DNA from 3 places in the Dyella sp. NPDC103356 genome. Region 2 is predicted to be linked to each of the others. Evidence: riboswitches for the same ligand, from Rfam matches in the RefSeq annotation. Region 2 holds a riboswitch; each other region holds the start of a gene.
What was found. Region 2 has a riboswitch for cobalamin ahead of btuB (TonB-dependent vitamin B12 receptor). Riboswitches for the same ligand answer to the same signal wherever they lie in the genome.

Region 1 (7,196 bases), on a different contig from region 2:
CTGGTCGCCGCCGTACCCGATTACGCGACGATCGGTGTGCTCGCGCCCCTGCTGGTGCTGGCCGGTCGGCTGCTGCAAGGTTTTTCCGCCGGCGTGGAGCTGGGTGGCGTCTCGGTTTATCTCAGCGAAATCGCGCGGCCCGGCCAGCGTGGCTTCTATTGTTCGTGGCAATCGGCCAGCCAGCAGGTCGCCGTGGTGTTCGCCGCGTCGATCGGCCTGCTGCTGCAGTACTGGATGCCTCCGGCGACCATCGACCGCTGGGGCTGGCGCATTCCGTTTCTGGTGGGTTGCCTGATCGTGCCGTTCCTGTTCGTCATCCGCCGCTCGCTGGAAGAGACCGAGGAGTTTCTTTCGCGCCGGCAGCCAAGCTTTGGCGAGATCTACCGCTCGATGCTCGCGCATGGGCGCATCGTGCTGATCGGCGTCGCCCTGGTCATGATGACGACGGTGTCGTTCTATCTGATCACCGCCTATACCCCGACCTTCGGCAGCGAGGTGTTGAAGCTGTCCACCTTCGACGTGTTCCTGGTGACGCTGTGCGTGGGCGTCTCCAATTTCATCTGGCTGCCGATCATGGGCGCGCTCTCCGACCGCATCGGTCGCCGCCCGCTGCTGCTGGCCTGCACCATGCTGGCGCTGCTGACCGCTTATCCGGTACTGCGCTGGCTGGTCGCGGAGCCCGGCTTCGGCCGGTTGCTCGTGGTCGAGCTGTGGCTGTCCTTTATCTATGCCAGCTACAACGGCGCCCTGGTGGTGACCCTGACCGAGATCATGCCCGCCCAGGTCCGCACCACCGGCTTTTCGCTGGCCTATAGCCTGGCCACCACCCTGGGCGGCTCCAGCCTGGCCATATCGCAATGGCTGATCCATACCACCGGCGACAAGGCGGCGCCCGGCCTGTGGCTGTCCTTCGCCGCGCTATGCGGCCTGGTGGCAACCTGGCTGGTGTTCCGGGACCCGCGTAGCCGGGGCATGCATCGGGGCTAGGCCCGGACCGGGCCAATGACAGGCGATTCGTACAAAGCTGCAAATTCCTGCAAGCGCCTGAACAGGCTGCTTCGTTTGTATTTATCCACCGGCTTATCCACAAATTATTGGGTTGACCAGACCCCTGGACCCCGATATGTTGTGCCTCGTCGGTGCCTTTCTCAGACCCACGGTCGGATCGGCTTAATAGGGAATCCCGGTGAAAATCCGGAACTGCCCCGCAGCGGTAAGTGGAAACGAACACCCCCATCGCACTGGCCGGTAAGGCTGGGAAGCGGGGGCAAGTAGGTGGATCGCCCGGAATGATCCTCGTCCACGAGTCCGAAGACCTGCCGACACATCGCGGCCTGCCGCCGCGGTGAGTGATGGCGGCTTCCGCGGGGAAGCGCGTCGTGGACGCGGGGCACCTAGCCTCGCCATACGACCGTTCGCGGAACCCTTACATCACACCTTTCAGCCCTGCGCGCGGGAGCAGGCGAAACGAACTTTTTTGCTGGAGCGCTGCCGCCATGCAACCTCTCGATACTTCCACGCGCGAACGCCTCGTCGGTCGCGTGGACGCTTCTCCTTTCTCCGCCGATGCTGCCAGCACCGGCTCGACCTCCCCTGCCGCAACGGAAACTCCGTTTGCGCTGACGCCACCGCACAACCCGGGCCAGATGCGCGTGACCAAGCGCAACGGTGGCCAGGAGATCGTCGACGTCAACAAGATCGTGCGCGCGGTCACCCGCAGCGGCGAGGGCCTGCACGGGGTCGACCCGCTGCGCGTCGCCCTGAAGACCATCGGCGGCCTTTACGATGGCGCCACCACCCAGGAGCTGGACGAACTGTCCATCCGTACGGCCGCGGCGCTTACCGCCGAAGAGCCGGAATACGGCCAGCTCGCCGCGCGCCTGCTCGGCGCCTTTATCGAAAAGGAAGTCAGCGGCCAGGAAATACAGAGCTTCTCGCAGTCGATCGCGCGCGGTGCCGAGCTGGGCATCCTCAATGCACGTCTGCGTGACTTTGTCGTCGCCAATGCGCGCAAGCTCAACGATGCGATCGATCCGCTGGCCACGCGCCGCTTCGAATACTTCGGCCTGCGCACGGTGTACGATCGCTACCTGCTGCGTCATCCGCAACAGCGCAAGGTGATCGAGACGCCGCAGCATTTCTTCATGCGCATCGCCTGCGCGCTCGGCGGCAACGACATGGGCGAGACGCTGGAGCTGTATCGCCTGCTCTCGTCGCTCGAATACATTGCGAGCTCGCCGACGCTGTTCAATGCCGGCACCTCGCACGAGCAGTTGTCTTCGTGCTTCCTGCTCGACTCGCCGACCGATTCGCTCGAATCGATCTACGAGAAGTACGGCGACGTCGCCAAGCTGTCCAAGTTTGCCGGCGGCATTGGCCTCGCCTACTCGCGCGTGCGTTCGCGCGGTTCGCTGATCAAGGGCACCAACGGTCATTCCAACGGCCTGGTGCCGTGGCTGAAGACGCTGGACGCCTCGGTCGCTGCAGTGAACCAGGGCGGCAAGCGCAAGGGCGCGGCCTGCGTGTACCTGGAGCCGTGGCATGCGGACATCGAGGAGTTCCTCGAACTGCGCGACAACACCGGCGACGATGCGCGTCGCACGCACAACCTCAATCTGGCCAACTGGATTCCCGACGAATTCATGCGCCGCGTCGAGACCGACAGCGACTGGTCGCTGTTCGACCCGAAAGTGGTGCCGCATTTCGTCGATAGCTGGGGTGAAACCTTCGAGCAGGCCTATCGCGACGCTGAAGCGGCCGGGCTGGCCGTCAAGAAGGTCAAGGCGCGCGAGCTGTACGCCCGCATGCTGCGCACGCTGGCGCAGACCGGCAACGGCTGGATGACCTTCAAGGACCGTTCGAACGCCACCAGCAATCAGACGGCCAAACCCGAGAACGTCATCCATCTGTCCAACCTGTGCACCGAGATCCTGGAAGTGACCTCGGCCGGCGAAACGGCAGTATGCAATCTCGGTTCGATCAATCTCGCCCGTCATGTGGTCGACGGCGCGGTCGATTTTGCCAAGCTTGCCGCTACCGTGCGTACCGCCGTGCGTCAGCTCGATCGTGTGATCGATCTCAACTTCTATCCGATCGACACCGCCGCCACCGCCAACCGCAAATGGCGTCCGGTCGGCCTGGGCGTGATGGGCCTGCAGGACGTGTTCTTCAAGCTGCGTCTGCCGTTCGATTCGAGCGAAGCGCTGGCCCTGTCCACGCGCATCGCCGAGGAGATTTATTTCAATGCGCTCGACGCATCGAACGAGATCGCACAGAAGCAGGGCGCGCACCCGGGCTTCGATGAAAGCCGCGCCGCCAATGGCGAACTGCAGTTCGACTACTGGCCGCAGGCCAAGCCGAACGATGTGGCACGCTGGGATGCCTTGCGCGAGCGCATCAAGACCCACGGCCTGCGCAATTCGTTGCTGATCGCGATCGCACCGACCGCAACCATCGCCTCGATCGCCGGTTGCTACGAGTGCATCGAGCCGCAGGTGAGCAACCTGTTCAAGCGCGAGACGCTGTCGGGCGACTTCCTGGTGGTCAACCGCTACCTTGCCGATGAGCTGAAAACGCTGGGCCTGTGGACGAGCGAAGTGCGCGACGCGATCAAGCTGGCCGACGGTTCGATCCAGGGCATCGCCGCGATCCCCGAGCGCCTGCGCCTGATCTATCGCACGGTGTGGGAACTGCCGCAGAAGGCATTGATCGATCTTGGCGCCGCACGCGGTGCGTATATCGACCAGAGCCAGTCGCTGAACCTGTTCATGGAAAATCCGAACATCGGTCAGTTGAGCTCGATGTATATGTACGCGTGGAAGTCGGGGATCAAGACGACGTATTACCTGCGTTCGCGGCCGGCTACCAAGATTGCCAAGACGACGGTTTCGGCGCCGACCGCTAAGGTAGAAGCGCCGATGGTGGATGCGCAGGAGTCGGCGACGGCTGCTGTGTTCTGCTCGCTCGAGAACCCCGAGTACTGCGAAGCCTGCCAATAAAACCTCACGTCGCCCCGGCGAACGCCGGGGCCCAGCGTCTTTCACGCTTGCGGCAAAGTTGAAAGGCACTGGGTCCCGGCGTTCGCCGGGACGACGGTCAGGTGATGTCGTCGTAGAGATCGCGCCAATAAGGGTTCATGGCCTCGATAAGCTCAAGCTTCCAAGCGCGCCGCCATTTCTTCAATGTTTTCTCACGCTTGATCGCCGACTCCATCGTGTCATGCAACTCATACCAAACCAGATCATGCACTCGGTAGCACGCCGTGAATCCAGCAACAAATTCACCACGATGCTGCCAAACCCGCCTCACCAGATTCGACGTAACACCCACATATAACGTTCCATTTCGTCCACTGGCAAGCATGTAAACGCAAGGTTCTCGCGACATGCCCCTATGATCGTCCAAGAACAAAAATGCATTCAGTCGCTCCATGTCGCCTCTGTTCGTCGTCCCGGCGAACGCCGGGACCCAGCGACTTCCGACACATCTATTTGATTTGAAGGCCACCCATGTCGACCCAAAACAAACCACAACACATCCTCGACCCGGGCTTCGAACTCACCTTGCGCCCCATGCGCTACCCCGAGTTCTACGAGATGTATCGCAATGCGATCAAGAACACCTGGACGGTGGACGAAGTCGATTTTTCGCTCGACGTCACCGACCTCAAGTCGAAGATGTCCGATGCGGATCGTCACCTGATTCATCGCCTGGTCGCGTTCTTCGCCACCGGCGACACCATCGTTTCCAATAACCTGGTGCTGAATCTCTACCAGCACATCAATGCGCCCGAAGCGCGCATGTATCTGTCGCGCCAGCTGTATGAAGAAGCGCTGCACGTGCAGTTCTATCTCACCTTGCTCGATACCTATATTCCCGACCCGGCCGAGCGCAACAAGGCCTTCGACGCGATCGAGAACATTCCATCGATCCGCCAGAAGGGCGAGTTCTGCTTCAAGTGGATCGACTCGATCCAGAACGTGCAGCGCCTGGAAACCAAGGAACAGCGCCGTCAGTTCCTGCTCAACCTGATCTGCTTCGCCGCGTGCATCGAAGGCCTGTTCTTCTATGCCGCCTTCGCCTATGTCTACTTCCTGCGTTCGCGCGGCCTGCTGCATGGCTTGGCCTCGGGCACCAACTGGGTGTTCCGCGACGAAAGCGGCCATATGGCGTTTGCGTTCGCGGTGGTGCGCAAGGTGCGCGAAGAAGAACCCGAATTGTTCGATGACGCGATGCGCACGCAGATCGAGCAGATGATGGAAGACGCCATCGCCTGCGAAACGCAGTTCGCGGCCGACGTGCTGTCCGGCGGCGTCGCCGGCCTTTCGGTCAACGACATGCGCCAATACCTCGAATACTGCGCCGACCAGCGTCTGGTCCAGCTCGACCTGCCCAAGAAGTACGGCACCAAGAACCCGTTCGACTTCATGGATCTGCAGGATGTGCAGGAAGTGACCAACTTCTTCGAGCGGCGCGTATCGGCCTATCAGGTCGGCGTGCAGGGCGAAGTGGCGTTCGATATGTCGTTCTGAGCCACTCGCCGCGCCTCTCCAGGACGGGCATACTTCTGCCCGTCGCCTCTATTGGCGACCCAACCAAAACGGGGAGCCAGGGATGAAGCGGTCTGTCGTGGTGTTGTTTTCTTTTATCTTCGCCGGCGCGGCCTTCGCTGCCGGTCCGGCGGCGGTGCGCAAGCGCGTCGAAGCCAGCATGCTGGTGACCGGCATGGTTCAAGTGGCGAGCAATGGCTCGGTCGCCTCCTACACCCTGGACAAGCAGGAGCGGCTGCCGCCGGTCGTGCTTGACCTGATCCAGAAGGCCACATCGGTCTGGCACTTCAAGCTCGAACCCATCAACGGCGTCACTTCGCCGGTAGCGGCCAAGATGTCCATCCGCATGCTGGCCAAGCCCATCGGTGACGACAACTACAACGTATCGATCGCGGCCGCGAATTTCGGCGAATATCACGCATCGAGCGATCAGATCAGTTACAAGGACCGCAAGCCACCGAGCTATCCGCAGGAGGCCGTGCAATCGCGCGTGTCCGGTACGGTCTATCTTGTCATGCGGGTGGGCCGCGACGGCAAGGTCGCCGATGTTGCCGTAGAACAGGTCAACCTCGATGTGGTCGACAGCGACAACGGCATGAAACACTGGCGCAAGGTGCTTGGCGACGCGTCGATGCGTGCGGCACGCGACTGGACCTATACCATTCCGACGACGGGTAAATTCGTCAACGCGCCGTATTACTTCACCCGCGTTCCGGTGAATTACGACCTGACCGTTGCGGGACAGCCCGAGCCGGATACTTATGGCAAGTGGGTCGGCTATGTCCCGGGCCCGAAGGAATCGATTTCCTGGCTCGTGCCCTACGAGCGCGACAAGCAGGTAGAGAAGTTCAATGACGCGCTACCCAATGGCGGCGCCTACCTGGTGGGCAGTGGCCTGACGCTCACTACACCACCGGGCAATACCTGATGTGCTGAAATCAAGCGGAGCATCCCAGACGATGCTCCGCTTGAGCGACTCAGGACCAGCTACTGTCGTCGAAATTGCTGTCGTCGAAGTCGTTATCGGCGAAATCGCTGTTGAAATCGTTATTCGTCGAGGCGAAGTTGTCGTTGCCCGACTGGCGATTGCCATCATCGTAGAAATTGTTCTCGGTAACGTTCTCGATCACCTGCGGCTGGCTTCCGCCGCCGAACAGGCCGCCGCCATGATGGCCACCCACCAAGCTTTCGATACCGTCGAACAGGAACATGCCGCCGGCGACACCGGCCGCGGTCGTGGCCGCACTGGCCAGGAAGCTCGGCGCGCCGCCTTGTTGCGGCTGCGGGGCAGCACCACCGCCAAACAGACGCTCACGCCAACCCGGCGCGGGAGCTTGCTGCGGCGGCATGGGCGGAGGTACCTGCTGCTGCGGTTGATTCCAGGCCGACTGGCCGCCGAGGAAGCTGCCGCCGCCTTGCTGCGCACCTGCTTGTGCCTGCAACTGGGCGATCTGCGCCTTGGCGCTATCGAGTGCGTGTTGCTGCAACAGGCTGCGCTGCACCAGCAGATAGAGCGCATCGGGGTGACCGGCGAGCTGCTGCTGAATCAGTGCATCTGCCTGCGGGTCCTTGCTGACGCCGCTCACAGCGGAGAGACGTTGCAGGAAGTCTTCGAGTAGCTGTTGTTCTTGCGGGGTCATGGCAAAT
Region 2 (7,196 bases):
GGCTCGGTGTTGTCCAGCGTGGCTGCCTGGCCGACCGACAGTCCGTTGCTGCCGGTAAAGAAATGCAGCCGGTTCGGGTTGGTCTGGGTGAGCGTCGAGCAGAAATACTGGTCGCAGATGGTGAAGCTGTCGGCCAGTGCGTAGTAGAACGGCAAGTCGGCACGCTGGAAGTAACCCATGCCCAGACCGGCAGCGCGCGCGGTATTCCAGGCATCGAACTTGCCGCCGTTCCAGATCGCGGTGTCGACCGGATAGCTCATCGCCGGGGCGCTGATGCAGATACCGCTGGTGGTGCTGGTGTCCATGTGGAAGGGCAGCATGTAGCCCGTGCTGCTGCCGTCGGGCTGATGCCAGACATTCTGCTGACCACCTGGCAACGGCGCCGGCACGCGGTCGGCAAAGCCGCGGACCCCGGCCAGGCTGCCGAAGTAATGGTCGAACGCACGGTTCTCCTGCATGAAGATCACCACGTGCTGCACGTCGGTGATATCGCCATTGACCGTGGCGGCAGGGGTGGCCAGGGCCTGGCGGATGACCGGGGGCAGGGCGGACATGGCGGCCAGGCCACCGGCCGAGGCCGCGGTCATCTTCAGGAAGCGGCGTCGCCCGGTGTTGTCGGGCCTGATGTCATCGGGCCTGATGTCACTGGGCTTGATATCGTCGATCTGGCTCATGGGGGGCTCCGTGAGTGGCGTCGGCTATGCGGTCGGCGCTTAGGACAACTCACGGACGTTGCAGCCCGATGCCACTCACGGGTCAGTTTTTAGATAGTCGCCGGCCATGTGACGCGGGTTGTCCAGTCCCCCGCCGTTACACATTGCACTCACGGACCCATCGCGCTGCTGCTAAGATCGCCGCGCCTCAAGGTGACTGTCGGCAATGGAGCCGGCGGTTGAAACGGGAATTCGGTACGCCCTCGATGGGTCAAGCCGAAGCTGCCCCCGCAACGGTAGGCGAGCAAACGAACCGCAAACAGCCACTGTGCTCGATAGCATGGGAAGGCGCGGCTCGGGAGGGTAGATGCCCTCGCTCGCAAGCCCGGAGACCGGCCTTGGAGGTATCACCGGACAGGCGGCGGGCCTAGTCGGGGCCGCTGCGACTTGCCGGTACCTGCTCTCACGCTCCTGTCCCCATGCCATTGACGCCGCGCGGGTAGGCGCGGTCCAGGGAGCTAACGCTGTGCCAATCCGTTCTTCGACTTTCCGCCGCGCCGTGCTGGCGGCCGCCTTGCTTTCCGTGTTTTCCCCGGCCTTCGCGGACGATGCCGGCACCACCGATCTCAATCAGGTCGTGGTCACCGCGTCGCGCACCGCGCAGACGCAGGACCAGACCCTGGCGCCGGTCACGGTGATCGATCGCGCCGATATCGAGCGTCTGCAGCCGGCGTCGATCGTCGCCTTGCTGCAGGGCACGCCTGGCATCCAGCTATCGAACACCGGTGGCCAGGGCAAGCAGACCTCGGTGTATATGCGCGGTACCAATGCCGATCAGGTGCTGGTGCTGGTCGATGGCGTGAAGATCGGTTCGGCCTCGGCCGGCGTGGCCGCGCTGCAGGACATCCCGCTGGAGCAGATCGAGCGCATCGAAATCGTGCGCGGCCCGTTTTCCAGCCTGTACGGTTCCGAAGCGGTCGGCGGCGTCATCCAGATTTTCACCCGCCGCCCCGATGGCGCGTTCGTGCCGCATGCCAGCTTCGGCGTCGGCACCTACGACACGCTGAAGGGCTCACTGGGTGCGGCCGGCAAGCAGGGCGCCGGCTGGTACTCGATGGAGGTTTCGCACGACCAGACGCATGGCTTCAACGCCTGTCGCGGTCCCGGCGGCTGCTTCACCATCGAGCCGGATAACGACGGCTACAAGAACGACGCACTCACCTTGCAGGGTGGCTACAAGTTCAATGAGCAATGGGATGCCGACGCGCGCTTCTTCGAAGCTCGCGGTCGCAACGAATACGACGGTACTTTCAGCAACAGCGCCAAGACCGAGTCGCAGGTGGCGGGCGGCCGGGTGCATTACAAGCCGTCCGATCGGCTGACGCTGACCCTGGCCCTGGGGCAGAGCAAGGATTTCAGCAGCGATTATCTGGATAACGTCTACGTCGACACGTTCAATACCCGTCGCAAGCTCGGCTCGCTGCAGGCCGATATCAGTGCCGGCGGCGGCCTCTACAGCGTCGGCTTCGACGTGCAGCACGACAACATCCAAGGCAGCACCGAGTATGTCGTCGACCGGCGCACCGATCGCGGCGTCTTCGGCCAGTGGCAGCAGACTTTCGGCAGCCAGCAGTTGCAGGCCAGCGTGCGGCGCGACGATGACACGCAGTTCGGCGGCCGCAATACCGGCTCGCTGCTGTGGGGCTGGGACTTCACCCAGTCGCTGCGCCTGACGGCAAGCTACGGCACGGCGTTCCATGCGCCAACCTTCAACGAGCTGTACTACCCCGACTTCGGCAATGCGGACCTGAAGCCAGAGCGCTCGCGCAGCGGTGAGCTGGGCCTGCGCGGCACGCACGGCTGGGGCGGTTGGTCGTTGAATGCCTACGAGACCAAGATCAGCGACCTTATCGCGTTCACCGGCCCCAATTTCCTGCCGATCAACGTGGACCGCGCACGCATCCGCGGCGTGGAAGCTACAGCTCATACCGAACTGGTCGGCTGGACCGTGCAGGGCACGTTGAACTGGCTCGATCCGCGCGATGAGAGCAACGATTTCGATCACGGCAACCTGTTGCCGCGCCGTGCCAAGCAGACGGCACGTTTCGATCTGGACAAGAAGATCGGTGCGTTCAGCTTCGGCGGCAGCTATTTCGTCTCGGGCAAGCGCTTCGACGATACCGAGAACGACACTCGACTGGGCGGCTATTCGCTGACCGACCTGCGCGTGGCCTATGCGCTGGATCGCGATTGGCGTCTGCAGTTCAGTGCCAACAATATTTTCGACAAGCGTTACGAAACGGCAGCTTTCTTCAATCAGCCACGTCGCAACTACATGTTTACCGTGCGCTGGCAGCCGGCCCAGTAAGCGTCGCAAGTAACACGGCCAAGAGGTAACAGACGGTATGAAAGCACTCTCCCGAACGCATAACGCGATGATCCTGATCTTGCTGGTCGCCTGCATGATCGCTACGCGATTCAAGCATTTTGGAGATGCCATGCATCTGCCCGATGCCTCGATGGCCGTGTTGTTTATCGGCGGCATTTACCTGCGCCGGCACCTGGCGTTTGCCGGCTTTGTTACCTTGGCGGTGCTAGTGGACTGGGTGTCGGTCAGCTATGCCGGCGTGAGCGATTTCTGCGTCACGCCGGCCTATGCGTTCCTGCTGCCGGCCTATGCGGTGCTTTGGTACGGCGGGCGCGCCTGTGGTGCCGGACGTTCGTTCTTCGGCAGCCTGGCGTTCGGCTTTGTGGCGGCATGCTTGTCGTTTGCGATTTCCAACGGCGGTTTCTATTGGCTGGGTGGCCGCTACGCGAACCCGCATGTGGCTGAGTATGTCGCGCGGCTATGGCAGTGGGGGCCGCTGTTCGTACGTACTACCATGGCTTACATCGTTGTAGCTCAGTTAGTTCGCCTTGGGGTTGGTTATCTGGCGAAGGGTGGCGCGCTTGTCGCGACTGAAGTCGCTCCCACAGATAAGCACCCGGGCGGTCACTAATGGGAACCTCTGGTTTCTCTTATCCGTCATCCCGGCGGAGGCCGGGATCCAGTGTCTTGCGCTTCAACGCGCTAAAGACGCTGGGCCCGGCCTTCGCCGGGGCGACGATGAAAACTGAGGTCATTCGAGGTTCCCTTATGTCGAACGTATTGCCAATCAAGCAGACATCCACGCTGTGGATCGTCGGCATCGCGCTGGCGATCCTGATGACCTGCACACGCGGCCAGCATTTTGCCAGCGTGCATGCGCTGCCCAGCGCATCCTGGGCGGTGTTCTTCCTGGCGGGTGCCATGTTGCGACGCTGGTGGGTCTTCGCGTTGTTTTTCGCGCTGGCATCGGTGCTGGATTTTGGCAGCCTCGCTGCCGGCACGATCACCGACTGGTGCCTGAGCCCGGCTTATTGGGTACTGGTGCCGGCCTACGGCACGCTATGGGTATCCGGGTGCTTCTATGCCCGCTGGCATGAACTGCACTGGCGCAGTGTGCCGCGACTGGCTTTGGTGGTGCTGGTATCGGTGCTCTTCACTTATCTCATTTCCGGTGGCGGCTACTACATGCTCTCGGGGCATTACACGCCGACGTTTGCCGGCTTTGTGCCGCGCATCGCGCATTACTACCCGCATTGGCTGGGTGTGACGGCTGGCTACGTGGGCTTTGTGTTCGCGCTGCATGCAGTAATCGTCCTCGCCGCCGAACGCATGGCTGGATCACCGCGGAGCGCACGCGCATGATCGATAAAACCGAACGCGACGCCATGACCGCCGATGAGCGTTATCGCGAACGCATGCAGCGCAAGAAGGAACTGGTCGATCGCAAGATCGCCCGGGCGACCATCGAGCGTGGTGTATTGGTGGTCAATACCGGTAACGGCAAGGGCAAGAGTTCGTCGGGCTTTGGCATGCTGGCGCGCTCGCTGGGACATGGCTTTCGCTGCGGTGTCGTGCAGTTCATCAAGGGCAGCTTTTCGACCGGCGAAGAGGCTTTCTTTCGCCGCTTCGGCGAAGATCTCGATTACCACGTGATGGGCGAAGGATTCACCTGGGAAACCCAGGACAAGGCGCGTGATATCGCCGCGGCACAGGCTGCCTGGGATATCGCCGCGCGCATGCTTGGCGATGCGTCATACGACTTCGTGCTGCTCGACGAGTTGAATATCGCCCTGGTCAAGCAGTACGTCACGCTCGATCAACTGTTGCCGGCACTGGCTGCGCGCCCGCCGAATCAGCATGTCGTCATCACCGGGCGCGGCGCACCCGATGCCTTGATCGAGGTCGCCGACACCGTGACGGAGATGCGCGTGGTCAAGCACGCATTCGAAGCCGGCATCAAGGCGCAAAAAGGTATCGAGCTGTAACTATGAGTGAACATCGTTGCCCGGCCTTGCTGATCTCCGCGCCTGCCTCGGGGCAGGGCAAGACCAGTGTCACCGCGGCGCTGGCGCGTTGGCACCGGCGGCAGGGCCGCCGCGTAAGGGTATTCAAGACCGGCCCGGATTTTCTTGACCCGACCGTGCTGACGCGTGCCAGTGGTTCGCCGGTATACCAGCTCGATCTGTGGATGGGCGGAGAAGAAGACGTGCGTGCGCGGCTTTACGAGGCTGCTGGTGACGCCGACTTGATCCTGATCGAAGGCGTGATGGGGCTTTTTGATGGCAGTGCATCGAGCGCGGATCTCGCGATGAAGCTCGGCATCCCGGTGCTTGCGGTGATCGATGGCTCGGCGATGGCACAGACGTTCGGCGCGATCGCAACGGGCCTGGCGCGTTATCGTCCCGGCCTGCACGTCTATGGCGTCACCGCCAACCGCATCGGCAGCTCGTATCACGCGCAGTTGCTGGCCGAAAGCCTGCCGCCCGATCTCACCTGGCTGGGTGCGTTGCCGCGCGATCCCGCGCTGATGCTGCCCGAACGTCATCTCGGTCTGGTGGCTGCGGGTGAGCAGGGCGATATCGAGGCACGTCTGGATGCGTTGGCGGATGCCTGGGCAACGTATGCGAAGGAAGTACTGCCTGCGCCGGTGGGTTTCCCTGCCACCCATCGTTCGCCTTCGCCGCGCTTGCTGGAAGGAAAGCGCATTGCTGTAGCGCATGATGCGGCGTTTTGTTTTCTCTATCCGGCCAATCTCGATGTGCTGCGCGAGGGTGGTGCGGAGCTGGTGTTCTTCTCACCGATCGCGGGTGAGTCGCTGCCGGCGTGCGATGCGGTGTGGCTGCCGGGCGGCTATCCGGAATTGCATCTGGCGGCGCTCGCGCGTCACGTGAGGCTTCGCGATGCGTTGCATGCTCATGTCGAAGACGGCAAGCCGCTGCTCACCGAATGTGGCGGCATGTTGTATGCGCTCGATACCTTGACCGATCGCGATGGCGTGACCTATCCCATGGCCGGCCTGCTGCAAGGCCATGCGGTCATGCAGGCGCGCCTGAGCGGCCTGGGCATGCAATCGGTCGAGTTGCCCGAAGGGACACTGCGTGGACATACCTTCCATTACGCCAAGGCGGAGATCACCACGTCGCCGTTGGCGTTGACGGTCAACCCGGATAAAGGCCCCAGTCGCGAGGGTGTGTATCGGCGCCAACGCATGACCGCGAGTTTCATGCACCTTTATTTTCCTTCCGATCCCGCCGCGGCCATGCGTTTGTTCCTGCCATGATCGCGCTGGCCATGCTGGTTGCGGTGCTCCTGGATCTTGCGCTGGGCGAGCCGCGACGCCTGCATCCGCTGGTGCTGTTCGGTCGGCTGGCGACCTTCAACGAACATGCGCTATATGGCGACGGCCGCTTCAAGGGCATCGCTGCATGGTGTGCATCGGTCTTGCCGCCGGTGCTGCTGACTTGGCTGATCGCGCATTTTTTGGTGATGTATTCGCCCTGGGCCTGCTCGGCCTTTGGTGCGCTGCTGCTGTATCTGGCGATCGGCTATCGCAGTCTTGCCGAACATGCCCGTCCAGTTGCGCAGGCGCTGTACGACGGTGACCTGCACGCAGCACGCGCTGCCGTGTCGCGTATTGTCAGCCGCGACACCGGTGCGCTCGATGAAACGCAGGTGGCCGCGGCGGCGACGGAGTCGGTCCTGGAAAACGGTGCGGATGCGGTCTTTGCCGCCCTGTTCTGGTTTGCCTTGCTTGGCGCGCCTGGCGTGGTGCTTTATCGCCTGTCCAATACGCTGGATGCGATGTGGGGTTATCGCACGCCGCGCTATGAAAATTTCGGCTGGGCGGCAGCGCGCATCGACGATGTGCTGAATTTCATTCCAGCTCGACTGACCGCAGCGACATACGCGCTATGCGGTGACGCGAGTCGTGCATGGCGATGCTGGCGCAAACAGGCGCCGGCCTGGGACAGCCCGAACGCCGGTCCAGTGATGGCTGCGGGTGCCGGCGCATTGCGCGTGCGCCTGGGCGGACCCGCGCCCTATCACGGTGTCATGGAAGAACGTCCCCGTCTGGGCGAAGGCGAGCCTGCATCGGCGGCGTCGATCCAGGCAGCGTTGCTATTGGTGAGTCGCGGTTTGGTGTTGTGGTTGCTGGTTGCGCTGTTGTGGGCGCT
Region 3 (7,196 bases), on a different contig from region 2:
CGTGGTCGACGTGGCCAATCGTGCCTACGTTGACGTGCGGCTTGCTGCGCTCGAATTTACCCTTTGCCATACGTGCCAAACCCCGATGGAGTCAAAAATTTGAGAAACAAAAAAGTCGATACCCGCTGTCGACCGAGGAGGTGGTGCTCATAACAGGAATCGAACCTGTGACCTCTTCCTTACCAAGGAAGTGCTCTACCGACTGAGCTACATGAGCACAAAACACACTCGAGACGAGATCAATGGAGCGGGAGACGGGAATCGAACCCGCACCATCAGCTTGGAAGGCTGAGGTTCTACCATTGAACTACTCCCGCCTGATCTAGATCAGCAAACGCGGAACTCGTCTGGTGGAGGGAGGTGGATTCGAACCACCGAAGGCGTAAGCCAGCAGATTTACAGTCTGCCCCCGTTGGCCGCTTGGGTATCCCTCCAACAAAGAACGGCTATTGTGTGGATGACGGCCGAAACTGTCAACACCTTCACGCGAGAAAAACGCGACTTCTGGCGAATTTCTTGCAGTGTACCGTGGTTGACATCAGGTCAGCGTATCGGCACGCGCATCGACCAATTGCTCCATCTCCTTGGACAGTTCCAGCAGGCGCCGCGCCTGCTCCTGCAGCCTCAATTCCGCCTCGTTGTGCGGTTCCCAGGCAGGTACGGGAGTAGGCTTGCCGTCCGGGCTGTCCAGCGCGACGAATACCATCACGCAGCTGGTCGCCAGTCGCTGTTCGCCCTTGCGCAGGTCCTGCGCCAGCACATCGACCGCCATATGCATGCTGGAGCGGCCGGTATAGATCAGGCGGGCCTTCACGGTCACCAGGTCGCCGATCAGGATCGGCGCCACGAACTGGATGCCACTGATGGACGCGGTGACGCAATAGGCCCCGCTCCAGGCCACCGCACAGGCGTAGCCGGCCTGGTCGATCCACTTCATCACCATGCCGCCGTGCACCTTGCCGCCGAAATTGACGTCGGTGGGCTGGGCGAGAAAGCGGAAATTCACTTCGTGTTGCTGACCTGGCATGAGGGCTCCGGCTGGGCATGAATCGAACGCGGCGCATGATCCGCCCCGCCCTCGCCTGCCGCAAGTTATTTCTCGACGGCTATCGACCGCGCCGGCAAGCATGCGCGCCCATCCGGGCGGGCGCGCATGACATCACCGGCTTATGCGGCAACCGCCTGACGCATCGCACGCGCCGCTTTCACCATCGCCACCAGGGCCGACCGGGTTTCCGGCCAGCCGCGCGTCTTCAGGCCGCAGTCGGGATTGACCCAGAGCTGTTCCGACTTCAGCACCGCGCCCGCCTTTTCCAGCAGCGAAATCATTTCCTCCGCATCGGGTATACGCGGCGAGTGGATATCGTAGACACCCGGGCCGATCTCGTTCGGATAGCGGAATTTGACGAACGCATCGAGCAACTCCATTCGCGAACGCGAGGTTTCGATCGAGATCACATCGGCATCCATGGCGGCCACCGCATCGATAATGTCGTTGAATTCCGAGTAACACATATGCGTGTGAATCTGCGTCCGGTCGGCCACGCTCGAGGCCGTGATACGGAAGCATTCGACCGCCCAGTCCAGATAACCCTGCCAATCGGCCCGACGCAACGGCAACCCCTCGCGCAAGGCGGGCTCATCAATCTGGATCACGCCGATTCCCGCGCTTTCCAGATCGAGCACCTCGTCGCGCAAGGCCAGTGCGATCTGGCGACACGTCGCCGCGCGCGGCTGATCGTCACGCACGAACGACCACTGCAGCACGGTCACCGGACCGGTCAACATGCCCTTCATTGGCCTGGACGTCAGCGATTGCGCATAACTGGACCACTTCACCGTCATCGCGCGCGGGCGATGCACATCGCCGAAAATAATCGGCGGCTTGACGCAACGCGAGCCGTAGCTCTGCACCCAGCCCAACTTGGTGAAAGCGAAGCCATCCAGTTGCTCGCCGAAGTACTCCACCATGTCATTGCGTTCGAACTCACCATGCACGAGTACGTCGATGCCAATCTCTTCCTGGAAACGCACGCATTTTTCGGTTTCAGCGGCAATGAACGCATCGTAGTCGGCATCCGAAAACTTGCCCGACTTGTTTCGAGCACGCGCGTCGCGCACTTCGTGGGTTTGTGGAAACGAACCGATGGTGGTCGTGGGATACAGCGGCAATCCCAGCTTCGCTTGCTGCAGCCGACGCCGCTCGTCGTAGGAAGACGAGCGGCGGGAGGCGCCAGCATCCAGTAACGCGATACGTGCCCCCACCTCGGGCCGATGCACCTTGTCCGATCGACGGCGGCTGGCAAGGCTTTCGCGCGCCTGCTTCAGCGCAGTGTGCGCGGATGGCCGGTCGGCAAGGGCATCGGCCAAGGTGCGCAATTCGCCGATCTTTTCCCGGGCAAATGCCAACCACCCGTGCAGATCGCCGGGCAACGCCGTCTCCACCGATGCATCGAACGGCACATGCAGCAGCGAACAAGACGGCGCGATATGCAGACGCGCATCGCCAATACGCTCTTTCGCACGGCGCGCCAACGCCAGCGCGTGATCGAGATCCGCGCGCCACACATTGCGTCCATCCACCAAGCCGAGCGAAAGCACACGCGAAACGGGCAGCGAATCGAGCACCGCATCGAGCTGCCCGGGTGCGCGTACCAGATCGACATGCACGCCGGCGACCGGCAGTTTGTTCACCAGGGCAAGATTGGCGCCCAGCTCGCCGAAATACGTGGTCAACATCAGCTTGGGACCATCGACGTCAGCCAGCGCCGTATAGGCCTTCAAATAGGCCGCATGATCGTCCGCATCCTGATCGAGCACCAGGCAAGGCTCGTCGATCTGCACCCATTCGGCACCCGCGGCATCCAGTTGTCGTAACAGGCGGATGTAGGCCGGCAACAACTGCCCGAGCAAGGCGAGACGATCGCTACCGTCGACCGTTTTCGACAGCAATAGAAAACTGACCGGCCCCAACAGCACCGGCCGCGCATTGAAACCCAATGCCTTGGCCTCGAGGAATTCGGCGACCGGCTTGTCGCCGCGCAAGCGAAAGGTCTGGCCCTTTTTCAGTTCGGGCACCAGGTAGTGGTAGTTGGTATCGAACCACTTGGTCATTTCCAGCGCATGCAGATCGTGGCCGCCGCTCTGGGTACCGCGCGCCAGCGCGAAATAGCCGGCCAGCGGGTCGGCGTCGGCCAGCGCGCGATAGCGCTCGGGAATGGCATCGAACAAAAAGGCGGTATCGAGCACCTGGTCGTACAGCGAAAAATCGTTGCACGGCACGACGTCGGCACCAGCGTCGCGCTGCAGTTGCCAATGCCTGCGACGGAGTTGGGCCGCCGAATCCAGCAGTTGCCGTGATGTCGAGTCGCCCCGCCAGAACGCTTCCAGCGCGTGTTTGAGCTCGCGCTTTGCGCCGATACGGGGAAAACCCAGGTTGGAAAGAGTAGCCATAAGCGATGTGTCCTCGATTCGTGTTGAATGAGGAACGAAGGAATCGCGCAACGACACCGCAGCCTTGGGGCCACGACGCAGGCACACGAGCGACCTTCGCCCCCTCGGGCGAACCGAAACCCACGCGAGGACGTACGGGAGCCAAGCGCCGCAGCCATGCGCCGCGACGACCAGGCTCCGGCCAACCTCCCCGCGGAGGTTCCAGGTCAGGCAGGGGATGGATTCCCTGGCCGAGGCAGGTCTTCGGGCTCGTGGACATGAGGCACGGGGATGCCTCGCCTAGTGTTCGCCGCTTCCCGGCCCCCGAAGGGCCAGTGCTCATGGCGAAGGTCGTTTCCACACACCGCTGCGGGGCAGCGCCGGAATTGGCCCGGGAAGAAAACCCTCCAAGGCCGTACCGGCTTCCCTTTTAAATCCATCTCTTTATCTTAATAGAGAGATGGATACCGTCGGCGAGTGGAAATTACGCCTGCGGCGATGCGCCGTCAAGCAAGGGCACGACGATGTTCCTGATACGGCCGGCCAGGCGCTCGACGTCCTCGGTCACCACCTGGGCAATCCCGAACAACAAGCCGGGCTTGGATCGCCCGAGATAGAACGACGACATCGGCCGCATCGCGAAGCCTTGCGCGTTGAGCGCTAGTGCGATGGCACGATCATCGACGCACTCATCGTGAAACCATGTCGCCAGTTGCAAGCCGCCGGTACCGACACCGATCCGCAATATCTCCCCGAGATGATGCTGCAACGCGTCCACCGTCGCCGCCATGCGCGACGCGTAAAGGGCATTCATCTGCCGCAGGTGCGCACGGAAACGCCCTTCGCCGATGAAGTCCGCCAATGCCGCCTGCACGTGGATGGGAACGACCGCGCTGCGCAAAAGCTGAAGCTCCGTGGCCGCCGACAACAACGATGGTGGCACGACGGCATATGCCACACGCAGCCCTGGAGCAAGCGTCTTGGAGAACGTGCCCAGGTAGGCGACAACCCCATGGCGATCGATGCCCTGCAGCGAGGCGATGGGACGCGATCCGTACTGAAATTCGCTGTCGTAGTCGTCCTCTATCACCACCGCGCCATGCGTTTTCGCCGTCGCCAGAAGTGCCATGCGCCGCGAAAGGCTCATGGTCATGCCCGTGGGGTATTGGTGCGATGGCGTGACATAGATGAGGCGCGGCGGCGGTCCTTCGATCGCGCCCAGATCGATGCCTTCGCTATCGCATCGCGCAGGCACCAGCGTTGCGCCAGCCGCACTCAACAACGCTTTGGCGGTGGGGTAACCAGGGTCTTCCACCCAGGCAACCTTGCTGACCGCATCGCCCTTGCTCAACACGAGCGAGCTCAACAGATCGATCGCCGCGCGTGTCGACGGCACGATCAGCAACTGCTCCGGCCGTGCCACGACGCCACGTGTCGCGCCGATGTGATCGAGAATCGCCGTACGCAACGCACCCAGACCGGAGGCTTCACCGTAGCCGAGGTCGTGAATGCGCAGCGACCGCGCTCTTGCGCCAAGGCAGCGAGCCCAGGCGGCATGCGGAAAACGAGAGAGATCAGGAATGGCCGGTGCAAACCATTTGCCTGCGACCGCCGGCTCCGCCGCCAGCGGCAATTCCACGGCGCGCTTCTGGCCTCGCTCTTGAAAAGGCGCCTGAGCCATCGCGGAGACGCGACAGGCCGATCCCGCCGAGGCTCGCAGGTAGCCCTCATTCTTCAGCCGCTCGTACGCATTGACCACCGTGGAACGGGCAACGCTGAGCGCTCCAGCCAGGCTGCGCGTCGATGGCAGCCGCTGACCCGGCGACAACTGGCCCTGCAAGACCCGCTCGCGAACCAACCGATAGATCTGGCCTTCGAGATCACCCGAAGCTTTGTCCAGCGGCGGCCAGGCGGCCGATGGCGTCGTGATATCGATCAACTGGACTGACCAAAAATAGCAAAGTGGTAGTTTACGGCAGTCCTGTTGAGCCAAGAAGATGCTGGCGTGCAAAGTTCATCACTGCCCGCCAGGAGCTCCATGAATCTCTCCGCTTGGAAGGGCGTGCCACGCCCGGAACGCATCACGCTGGAAGGTCGTTACGCGCGTCTCGAACCGTTGGACATAGCCCGACATGGACAGGACCTGCTGGCGTCGGCACAGGCACCGGGCGCGGACCAGCGCTTCCATTATCTTTTCGATACCCCGCCCGCCGACATGACGGCGTTCATGCCGTGGCTGGAAAAGAGCAGCACATCGGTCGACCCGCTATTTTTCGCCGTGATCGATCAGCAGACGGGCAAAGCGGAAGGTCGCCAGGCACTGATGCGCATCGACCCGACGCATGGCGTGATCGAAGTCGGACACGTACTGTGGGGCCCGGCCATTGCACGCAGCCGCATCACCACCGAGGCGCTTTACCTGCACGCTCGCTACGTCTTCGAGACGCTCGGCTATCGCCGCTTCGAATGGAAATGCGACAACGCCAACGAACCTTCGCGCCGAGCCGCGCAACGGTTCGGCTTCGAATTCGAAGGTATCTTCCGTCAGCACGTCGTGGTCAAAGGGCGCAACCGCGATACCGCGTGGTTTTCCATGCTCGACCGCGACTGGCCCCGACTGAAGGCCGTTTACGAGACGTGGCTGGCGTCTGAAAATTTCGATGAAACCGGGCAACAGAATGCTCCGCTGCGCTTCTAGGAAATCACCCGTGCAAGACTCATGTGCAACAAAGGAAATGCCTTGCCCGTGCCATCCAACGGTGAACTTCCGACAACGCCAAACCCCGCGTGCCGGTAGAAATCGACGGCCTGCGTATTCTGTTCGTTGACATCCACACGCGTGGCGCCAAGGTTGTCGATCGCATGAACAAGCAAGGCCTTGCCTACGCCCTGCCCACGCGCCTCGGCAGCGACAAACAACATCTCGATCTGATCGCCGCCAACCGCGATAAAGCCGGCAATCTGACCTGCTTTCATCACGAAACAATGCACCGACAAGGTCGGCAAGTAGGTGAGCACCAGCGGTCGATAGAAATCAATGTCCGCTTCGGTCAGAAAGTCATGCGTTGCGCGCACCGAACTTTCCCAGATAGGCACCAGCGTGGCGAAATCCGCCGATGTTGCGGGGCGTATGGCATTCATCGTTCGATGATACACATCAAGTGCAATAGTTGGCGAACAGGACCAACCCAGCGCTCCGCTCACGTACCGCTAGACACTTTGGACAACCGCCGCTGGCGCGTGCCCGCTCGTCGCCATAGTCATGGCCAGTTCGCTATAGGTACGGATATTGAACCATTGCATGCCCAACAACAGGATGTAAGGCACGAACAGCAGGCCCAACTCCGGCACCCGAATCATCAAATCCATCACCAAGGGAAGGCACAGCGTCGAGATCGCAAGCAGCCAAGTCGATAGTGCAAGCGATGTTGCTCTACGCAACGAGTGGTGCAGCGATTGCGCATAGGCATCCGACACGCCTTTCCAGCGCCTGACCCAATAACGCCTGACTTTATAGGTGAAAGACGAGCCCGTTATGGCGACAGCCAGTTCCAGCAGGGCTACCGCAGCAGTTATCCATTTGGACAACTGCAGCAATCCGTTGCTACCGAGTCTGGAACCCAGCACGGTGACCGGCGCAGCCAACAGCAACAAGAGAAAAGCGTACGCGGCTTCATTCTTGACGCGCAGCGCCAAACCCAGCCAATTGGTTTTCTGAATCATCCAATGCACCGCGACCTCCTCGCACCAGTACGCCAATCGCG

Region 1: another riboswitch for cobalamin. It lies ahead of ACZ6WW_RS13195 (ribonucleoside-diphosphate reductase subunit alpha); the one in region 2 lies ahead of btuB (TonB-dependent vitamin B12 receptor).
Region 3: another riboswitch for cobalamin. It lies ahead of metE (5-methyltetrahydropteroyltriglutamate--homocysteine S-methyltransferase); the one in region 2 lies ahead of btuB (TonB-dependent vitamin B12 receptor).

The regions. Positions count from the first base shown of each region.
Region 1 is NZ_JBVJLZ010000005.1:141,322-148,517, reverse strand. Features, by position in the region: gene tcuC (tricarballylate/proton symporter TcuC) at 1-987, shown strand, start outside; cobalamin riboswitch at 1,121-1,338, shown strand; gene ACZ6WW_RS13195 (ribonucleoside-diphosphate reductase subunit alpha) at 1,497-3,998, shown strand; gene ACZ6WW_RS13190 (GIY-YIG nuclease family protein) at 4,096-4,431, opposite strand; gene ACZ6WW_RS13185 (ribonucleotide-diphosphate reductase subunit beta) at 4,509-5,531, shown strand; gene ACZ6WW_RS13180 (energy transducer TonB) at 5,614-6,477, shown strand; gene ACZ6WW_RS13175 (DUF2076 family protein) at 6,527-7,189, opposite strand.
Region 2 is NZ_JBVJLZ010000003.1:76,663-83,858, reverse strand. Features, by position in the region: gene ACZ6WW_RS07345 (phosphocholine-specific phospholipase C) at 1-674, opposite strand, end outside; cobalamin riboswitch at 849-1,068, shown strand; gene btuB (TonB-dependent vitamin B12 receptor) at 1,180-3,021, shown strand; gene ACZ6WW_RS07335 (hypothetical protein) at 3,059-3,652, shown strand; gene ACZ6WW_RS07330 (hypothetical protein) at 3,790-4,383, shown strand; gene cobO (cob(I)yrinic acid a,c-diamide adenosyltransferase) at 4,407-5,006, shown strand; gene ACZ6WW_RS07320 (cobyrinate a,c-diamide synthase) at 5,009-6,301, shown strand; gene cbiB (adenosylcobinamide-phosphate synthase CbiB) at 6,298-7,196, shown strand, end outside.
Region 3 is NZ_JBVJLZ010000012.1:118,933-126,128, reverse strand. Features, by position in the region: partial or broken gene ACZ6WW_RS21835 (GTP-binding protein) at 1-70, opposite strand, end outside; tRNA gene ACZ6WW_RS21830 (tRNA-Thr) at 142-217, opposite strand; tRNA gene ACZ6WW_RS21825 (tRNA-Gly) at 244-317, opposite strand; tRNA gene ACZ6WW_RS21820 (tRNA-Tyr) at 349-434, opposite strand; gene ACZ6WW_RS21815 (acyl-CoA thioesterase) at 539-1,027, opposite strand; gene metE (5-methyltetrahydropteroyltriglutamate--homocysteine S-methyltransferase) at 1,168-3,453, opposite strand; cobalamin riboswitch at 3,671-3,920, opposite strand; gene pdxR (MocR-like pyridoxine biosynthesis transcription factor PdxR) at 3,917-5,371, opposite strand; gene ACZ6WW_RS21800 (GNAT family N-acetyltransferase) at 5,471-6,130, shown strand; gene ACZ6WW_RS21795 (GNAT family N-acetyltransferase) at 6,127-6,573, opposite strand; gene ACZ6WW_RS21790 (hypothetical protein) at 6,643-7,196, opposite strand, start outside.